Regions from separate parts of the Streptomyces viridosporus T7A genome, predicted to be linked through region 1. Evidence: riboswitches for the same ligand, from Rfam matches in the RefSeq annotation. Region 1 holds a riboswitch; the other holds the start of a gene.

The links. A riboswitch is a leader RNA that binds a small molecule or an ion and turns the genes downstream of it on or off. The one in region 1 is predicted to bind thiamine pyrophosphate.
Region 2: linked by a shared signal. The riboswitch ahead of thiO (glycine oxidase ThiO) and the one ahead of CP969_RS27135 (thiamine ABC transporter substrate-binding protein) in region 1 are both predicted to bind thiamine pyrophosphate.

What each region holds. Positions count from the first base shown of each region.
Region 1 covers NZ_CP023700.1:5,846,074-5,849,471, forward strand. Annotated here, with positions in the region: gene rlmN (dual-specificity RNA methyltransferase RlmN) at 1-1,029, shown strand, start outside; TPP riboswitch at 1,083-1,188, shown strand; gene CP969_RS27135 (thiamine ABC transporter substrate-binding protein) at 1,268-2,350, shown strand; gene CP969_RS27140 (ABC transporter permease) at 2,326-3,398, shown strand, end outside.
Region 2 covers NZ_CP023700.1:2,475,585-2,478,982, forward strand. Annotated here, with positions in the region: gene CP969_RS11615 (NAD(P)/FAD-dependent oxidoreductase) at 1-1,226, opposite strand, end outside; gene CP969_RS11620 (avidin-fold protein) at 1,265-1,618, opposite strand; TPP riboswitch at 1,670-1,781, shown strand; gene thiO (glycine oxidase ThiO) at 1,779-2,954, shown strand; gene thiS (sulfur carrier protein ThiS) at 2,951-3,151, shown strand; gene CP969_RS11635 (thiazole synthase) at 3,154-3,398, shown strand, end outside.

The DNA of each region.
Region 1 (3,398 bases):
CCCGCCGAGCGCAAGGAGGCGGTCGCAGCGGCCGGTGAGAAGCCGTTCCGCGCCAAGCAGCTCTCGCAGCACTACTTCGCGCGGTACGCGCACGACCCGGAGCAGTGGACCGACATCCCGGCCGGCTCCCGGGCCCGGCTGCGGGAGGCGCTGCTTCCCGAGCTGATGACGGTCGTCCGGCACCTGTCGACCGACCAGGGCACCACCCGCAAGACGCTGTGGAAGCTGTTCGACGGCACGCTCGTCGAGTCCGTGCTGATGCGCTACCCGGACCGGGTGACGATGTGCATCAGCTCCCAGGCGGGCTGCGGCATGAACTGCCCGTTCTGCGCCACCGGGCAAGCCGGACTCGACCGGAACCTGTCCACCGCGGAGATCGTGCACCAGATCGTGGACGGCATGCGCGCCCTGAGGGACGGCGAGGTGCCGGGAGGGCCGACGCGGCTGAGCAACATCGTGTTCATGGGCATGGGTGAGCCGCTCGCCAACTACAACCGGGTCGTGGGGGCCATCCGCCGCCTCACCGATCCCGAGCCGGACGGGCTCGGGCTGTCGCAGCGCGGGATCACGGTGTCCACGGTCGGCCTCGTCCCGGCCATCCACCGGTTCTCCGACGAGGGCTTCAAGTGCCGCCTCGCCATCTCGCTGCACGCCCCCGACGACGAGCTGCGCGACACCCTCGTCCCCGTGAACACGCGGTGGAAGGTGCGCGAGGTGCTCGACGCCGGGTTCGCCTACGCGGCCAGGTCCGGGCGGCGGCTGTCCATCGAGTACGCGCTCATCCGGGACATCAACGACCAGGCCTGGCGCGGCGACCGGCTCGGCCGGCTGCTCAAGGGCCGGCCCGTGCACGTCAACCTCATCCCGCTCAACCCGACGCCCGGTTCCCGGTGGACCGCCTCCCGGCCCGAGGACGAGAAGGCGTTCGTGGAGGCGATCGCCGCCCACGGCGTGCCGGTGACGATCCGGGACACCCGCGGCCAGGAGATCGACGGGGCCTGTGGTCAGCTTGCCGCGAGCGAGCGGTAGCCTGGCCGGCGTCAGCACAACTTCATAGTCGAGAATCAGACAAGCACATCTTCATATTCCGACAGGGGAGCGCCACAGCGCTGAGAGTGCGGCACCGGCCGCAGACCCTCCGAACCTGGCCCAGGTCATTCTGGGTAGGGAGATCGGTCACCACTCGAGCTGTTGCACCCTGCCCGGGACACCTGTGAGGGGTCCCGGGCAGGGCCGCGTCTCTTCCTGGTCACCCAGGAGGGATCCAGTGAGCATCACCAAGAAGGTCACGATCCTGGCCGTCGGGCTGGGCCTGGTCACCGTGACCGCCTGCGGTTCGTCCGGCGGCGACGACCGGAGCGGCGGCGGGTCGAAGACCGTGACCCTCGTCAGCCACAACTCGTGGGCCGCGTCCGAGGAGGTCGTCGCCGCCTTCGAGAAGGAGTCCGGCTACAAGCTCAAGGTCCTTAAGGACGGCGACGCCGGGCAGGCCGTGAACAAGGCGATCCTGACCAAGGACAACCCCCAGGGCGACGTCTTCTTCGGCGTCGACAACACCCTGCTGTCCCGCGCCCTCGACAACGGGCTGTTCCAGTCGTACGAGGTGAAGGACGCCGACTCCATCCTCCCCGAGTACCGCGTCGACGGGGGCGAGCACCGGGTCACGCCCATCGACACCGGCGACGTCTGCGTCAACTACGACAAGGAGTGGTTCGCCGAGCGGAAGCTGACCCCGCCGCGGACCTTCGACGACCTGACCGAGCCCGAGTACAAGAACCTCCTCGTCGTCGAGAACGCCTCCACCTCCTCGCCCGGCCTCGGCTTCCTGCTCGGCACCGTCGCCGAGTACGGGGACGACGGCTGGACGGACTACTGGAAGAAGCTCAAGGCCAACGGCGTGAAGGTGGCCGACGGCTGGGAGCAGGCCTACAACGAGGAGTTCAGCGGCTCCGCCGGCGGCAAGAAGGCCAAGGCCGACCGGCCGCTGGTGGTGTCCTACGCCTCCTCGCCGCCCGCCGAGGTGATCTACGCCGACCCGAGGCCGGACACCGCGCCCACCGGTGTGGCCGAGGACACCTGCTTCCGCCAGGTCGAGTACGCGGGGCTGCTGAGCAACGCGAAGAACCCCGAGGGCGGCAAGGCGCTGCTCGACTTCCTGGTCGGCCAGCGGTTCCAGGAGGACATGCCGCTCAACATGTTCGTCTACCCGGTGCGCGAGGACGCCCGGGTGCCCGCGGAGTTCACGGAGTTCGGACCGCAGGCGAAGGACCCCCGGACCATGGCCCCGGCGAAGATCGCCGACCACCGTGACCAGTGGGTCAAGTCGTGGACCTCGCTCGTACTGAAGTGAGCGGCGCCGCGCCGGTGAGCCGCACCGCGGCCGGGTGGCGGGGGAACGCGGCGCGGCTCGGTCTCATGGCCGTGCCCGTCGCGTTCTTCGCCGTCTTCTTCGCCTACCCCGTCGCCGCGATCGTCGCGCGCGGCCTCAAGGCCGAGGGGACCTGGCAGCTCGGGCGGGTCGGGGAGGTCCTGGCGCAGTCCGACGTCCGGCAGGTCCTGTGGTTCACCACCTGGCAGGCGCTGGTCTCCACCGCCCTCACCCTGCTGATCGCCCTGCCCGGCGCCTACGTCTTCGCCCGCTTCGACTTCCCCGGCAAGCAGGTGCTGCGGGCCGTGGTCACCGTCCCGTTCGTGCTGCCGACGGTGGTCGTCGGGACGGCGTTCATGGCGCTGGTGGGACGCGGCGGGCTCCTCGACGAGCTGTGGGGCCTGCGGCTGGACACCACCGTGTGGGCGATCCTGCTCGCGCACGTCTTCTTCAACTACGCCGTGGTCGTCCGGACCGTGGGGGGACTGTGGGCACAGCTCGACCCCCGGCAGGAGGAGGCCGCGCGGGTGCTCGGCGCCTCGCGGTTCGCGGCCTGGCGGACCGTCACCCTGCCCGCGCTCGCGCCGGCCGTGGCCGCCGCCGCGCTGATGGTCTTCCTGTTCACCTTCACCTCCTTCGGCGTGGTGCAGATCCTCGGCGGGCCCACCTTCTCCACCCTCGAGGTGGAGATCTACCGCCAGACCTCCGAGATCTTCGACCTGTCCACCGCCGCCGTCCTGACGATGATCCAGTTCGTCGCCGTGGGCGCGATCCTCGCCCTGCACGCCTGGACGGTGCGGCGGCGGGAGACCGCGCTGCGGCTGGTGGACGCCTCGGTGACCGCGCGCCGGCCGCGCGGCGCCGGGCAGTGGGCGCTGCTCGGCGGGGTCGTGGCCACCGTCGGCGTGCTGCTCCTGCTGCCGCTCGCCGTCCTGGTGGAACGGTCCTTCGCGGGCGCCGGACTCGGCTACTACCGGGCGCTGACCCGCGAGGACGGGGGAGTGTTCCTCGTGCCGCCGATCGAGGCGGT
Region 2 (3,398 bases), 3.4 Mb from region 1:
TTCAGCGGCCGCGCCGGGTCCGCCAGCAGCTCCGGGTCCATCGCCGCACCCGCCTCGATCAGCCGGCGCCCCTGGGCCAGGTCCCGGGGCCGTCCCACCGCCAGCAGCGCGACCAGGCGCGACTCCCGCAGCCAGCACACGGTCCACGCCGGGCCGGCGGGGTCCCCGCGCCACACGGTCCGGTCGGCGTCCACGTGGTGTCCCGCGTACTGGACGAAGCGCCCGAACTGCTCGGACCAGAAGTACGGCACCGGGTCGTACACCGCCGGTGTCCGGCCGGTGGCCGCGCCGAGGATGTTCACGGCGACCGTGCGCGGTCCCTGGAGGGCGTTGTCCCAGTGGTGGACCAGCAGGCGTTCGCCGTACCGGCCCGAGGGGAAGGACGCGCAGTCGCCGACCGCGTAGACGTCCGGCACGGAGGTCGCCAGGTGGCGGTCGGCGACGACCTCGCCGTGCGCCCCGAGCGCGACCCCGGAGCCCGCCAGCCACGCCGTGGCGGGCCGGGCGCCGATGCCGACGACCACGGCTCCCGCGGGCAGCCGCGTGCCGTCGCCGAGGACCACGGCGCCGGGCTCGACGCGCTCCACGCGCGCGTGCGTGCGCAGGTCGACGCCGGCGTCGGCGTACCAGGCGGCCATCGGGGCGGCCACCTCGGCGGGCAGCGTCTCGGCGAGCGGCCGTCCGGCGGCCTCCACGACGGTGACCGCGCAGCCCGCCTCGCGCGCGGCGGTGGCGAACTCCGCGCCGATCCAGCCGGCGCCGACCACCACGACGTCGCGCTGCCGCGCGAGGACCGGCTTCAGCCGTTCGGCGTCGTCCAGGGTGCGCAGCAGGTGCACACCGGCGACGCCCTGCGCGCCCGGCAGCCGGACCGGTTCCGCGCCGGTGGCGAGCACCAGGACGTCGTAGGGCACGGGCCCGGCCTCCGTGTCCAGCTCGTGGTCGCCGGGACGCAGGCCGAGCACCTCGCAGCCGAGCCGCAGTTCGACGCCGAGCGCCTCGAAGTCGACGTCGAAGGCGGAGTTCTCGGCCGTGCCGAGCAGCACCGCCTTGGACAACGGCGGCCGGTCGTAGGGCTGGTGGGGCTCCGCGCCGATCAGGGTCACGGTGCCGGTGAAGCCCTGCTCCCGCAGGGCGACCGCGGTCTGCACACCGGCCATGCCCGCACCCGCCACCACCACCCGACGCGGCTCGGAGGGTCCCGGTTCCTGCCTCTGCTCGCTCACCCGATCACCTTAGACACCCGAGGACACCTGAGGGGGCGTCAGTCGGTCCCGTCCGCCGCGAGCTGCTCCACGACGCTCGTCCCGCGGCCCGGCTGCGACTCCCACCGCCAGGTCTCCTCCAGCCGTACCCGCCCGTCGGGCAGCTCCACGACCGTCGACACGCAGTGCCCCGACGCCGTCGTGCCGTCCCGCTTGAGCTGCACGTACCGGAAGTCCAGCCGGTCGCCCTCCCGGGTACCCACCAGATGCCCGCGCACGACGTCGCCGCCCGCGTACTCGGCCCAGACCTCGCCGTCCCGCTCGTGGTAGGCGAACCGGGTGCGGGTCCCGACCTGCCCCGGGGCCTGATCGGCCACGGGGGCGAGGACGAGACCGTCGAGCGAACGTGCCATCTCGGAGACTCCCTTACGAGTGCGCTGTGCCGCGGGCTAGGGTGGCCAACGTAGAACACTCGCGGGAGTCCGGACGCACCGGGCTGAGAGGGAGGCTGGCGGCCTCCGACCGTACGAACCTGATCCGGGTCATGCCGGCGAAGGGAGGGGCTGGACGCCCATGTCGCCCACGCGCACCCCAGACGTCCTCGTCGTCGGGGGCGGGATCATCGGTCTGGTCACGGCCTGGCGGGCCGCGCAGCGCGGTCTCGCCACGGCCCTGGTGGACCCCGAACCGGGCGGCGGCGCCGCTCGGGTGGCCGCCGGGATGCTGGCCGCCGTCACGGAACTGCACCACGGCGAGCAGACCCTGCTCGGTCTGAACCTCGCCTCCGCGCGCCGCTACCCGGACTTCGCGGCCGAGCTGACCGAGCTCACCGGGCACGACCTCGGCTACCGCCGGTGCGGCACCCTCGCGGTGGCGCTGGACGCCGACGACCGCGCCCACCTGCGGGAACTGCACCTGCTGCAGCAGCAGTCGGGGCTGGAATCGCACTGGCTGACCGGGCGGGAGTGCCGGCGTCTGGAGCCCCTGCTCGCGCCGGGCGTGCGCGGCGGCCTGCGGGTCGACGGCGACCACCAGATCGACCCGCGGCGGCTGGCGGCGGCGCTGGTGACCGCGTGCGAGCGGGCCGGTGTGGCCCTCCACCGCACGTGGGCCGAGCGGCTCACCGTCGCACGGGACCGGGTGACGGGCGTCGTCACCTCCGACGGCACCGAGCGGGGCGCCGGGCAGGTGGTGCTCGCCGCGGGCAGCCTCAGCGGGCGGCTCGCGGGCGTCCCCGAGGACGTGCTGCCGCCCGTGCGCCCCGTGAAGGGGCAGGTGCTGCGGCTGACGATGCCGGGCCCCGCGGCACACACGGCACCGTTCCTGAGCCGGACCGTGCGGGCCGTGGTGCGCGGCAGCCACGTCTACCTGGTGCCGCGCGAGAGCGGTGAGCTGGTCGTCGGGGCGACCAGCGAGGAGAAGGGCTGGGACACGACCGTCACCGCGGGCGGGGTGTACGAGCTGCTGCGCGACGCCCACGAGCTGGTCCCCGGGATCACCGAGCTGCCGCTCGTCGAGACCCGGGCCGGGCTGCGCCCCGGCTCCCCCGACAACGCGCCGCTGCTCGGCCCGACCGCGCTGGAGGGGCTGGTGCTGGCCACCGGCCACCACCGCAACGGCGTCCTGCTCACGCCGGTCACCGGCGACGCCCTGGCGCACGTCCTGACCACCGGGGAACTCCCTCCGGAGGCCCGTCCCTTCACCCCCCGGCGCTTCACCGCCGCCGCACTCACGGAGCAGCCCGCATGAACATCTCGGTCAACGGCGAGTCCCGGCAGGTCGACTCCGGCACGGTCCTCGACGCCGTCGTACGGTCGCTCACCGCGGCGCCCTCGGGAGTGGCCGCCGCCCTGAACGAAACCGTCGTCCCGCGCGCCCAGTGGCCCGCCACCGCCCTGGCGGAGGGTGACCGCGTGGAAGTCCTCACCGCCGTCCAGGGAGGCTGACCATGGCCGACGATCCGTTCGTCCTCGGCGGCACGTCCTTCACGTCCCGCCTGATCATGGGCACCGGCGGGGCGCCCAGCCTCGACGTGCTGGAGCGGGCCCTGGTGGCGTCCGGGACGGAGCTGACGACCGTGGCGATGCGGCGGGTGGACCCGTCGGTGCACGGGTCGGTGCTGTCGGTGCTGGAGAAGCTGGGGATCCAGGTGCTGCCGAACACGGCCGGCTGCTACACCGCCGGGGAGGCCGT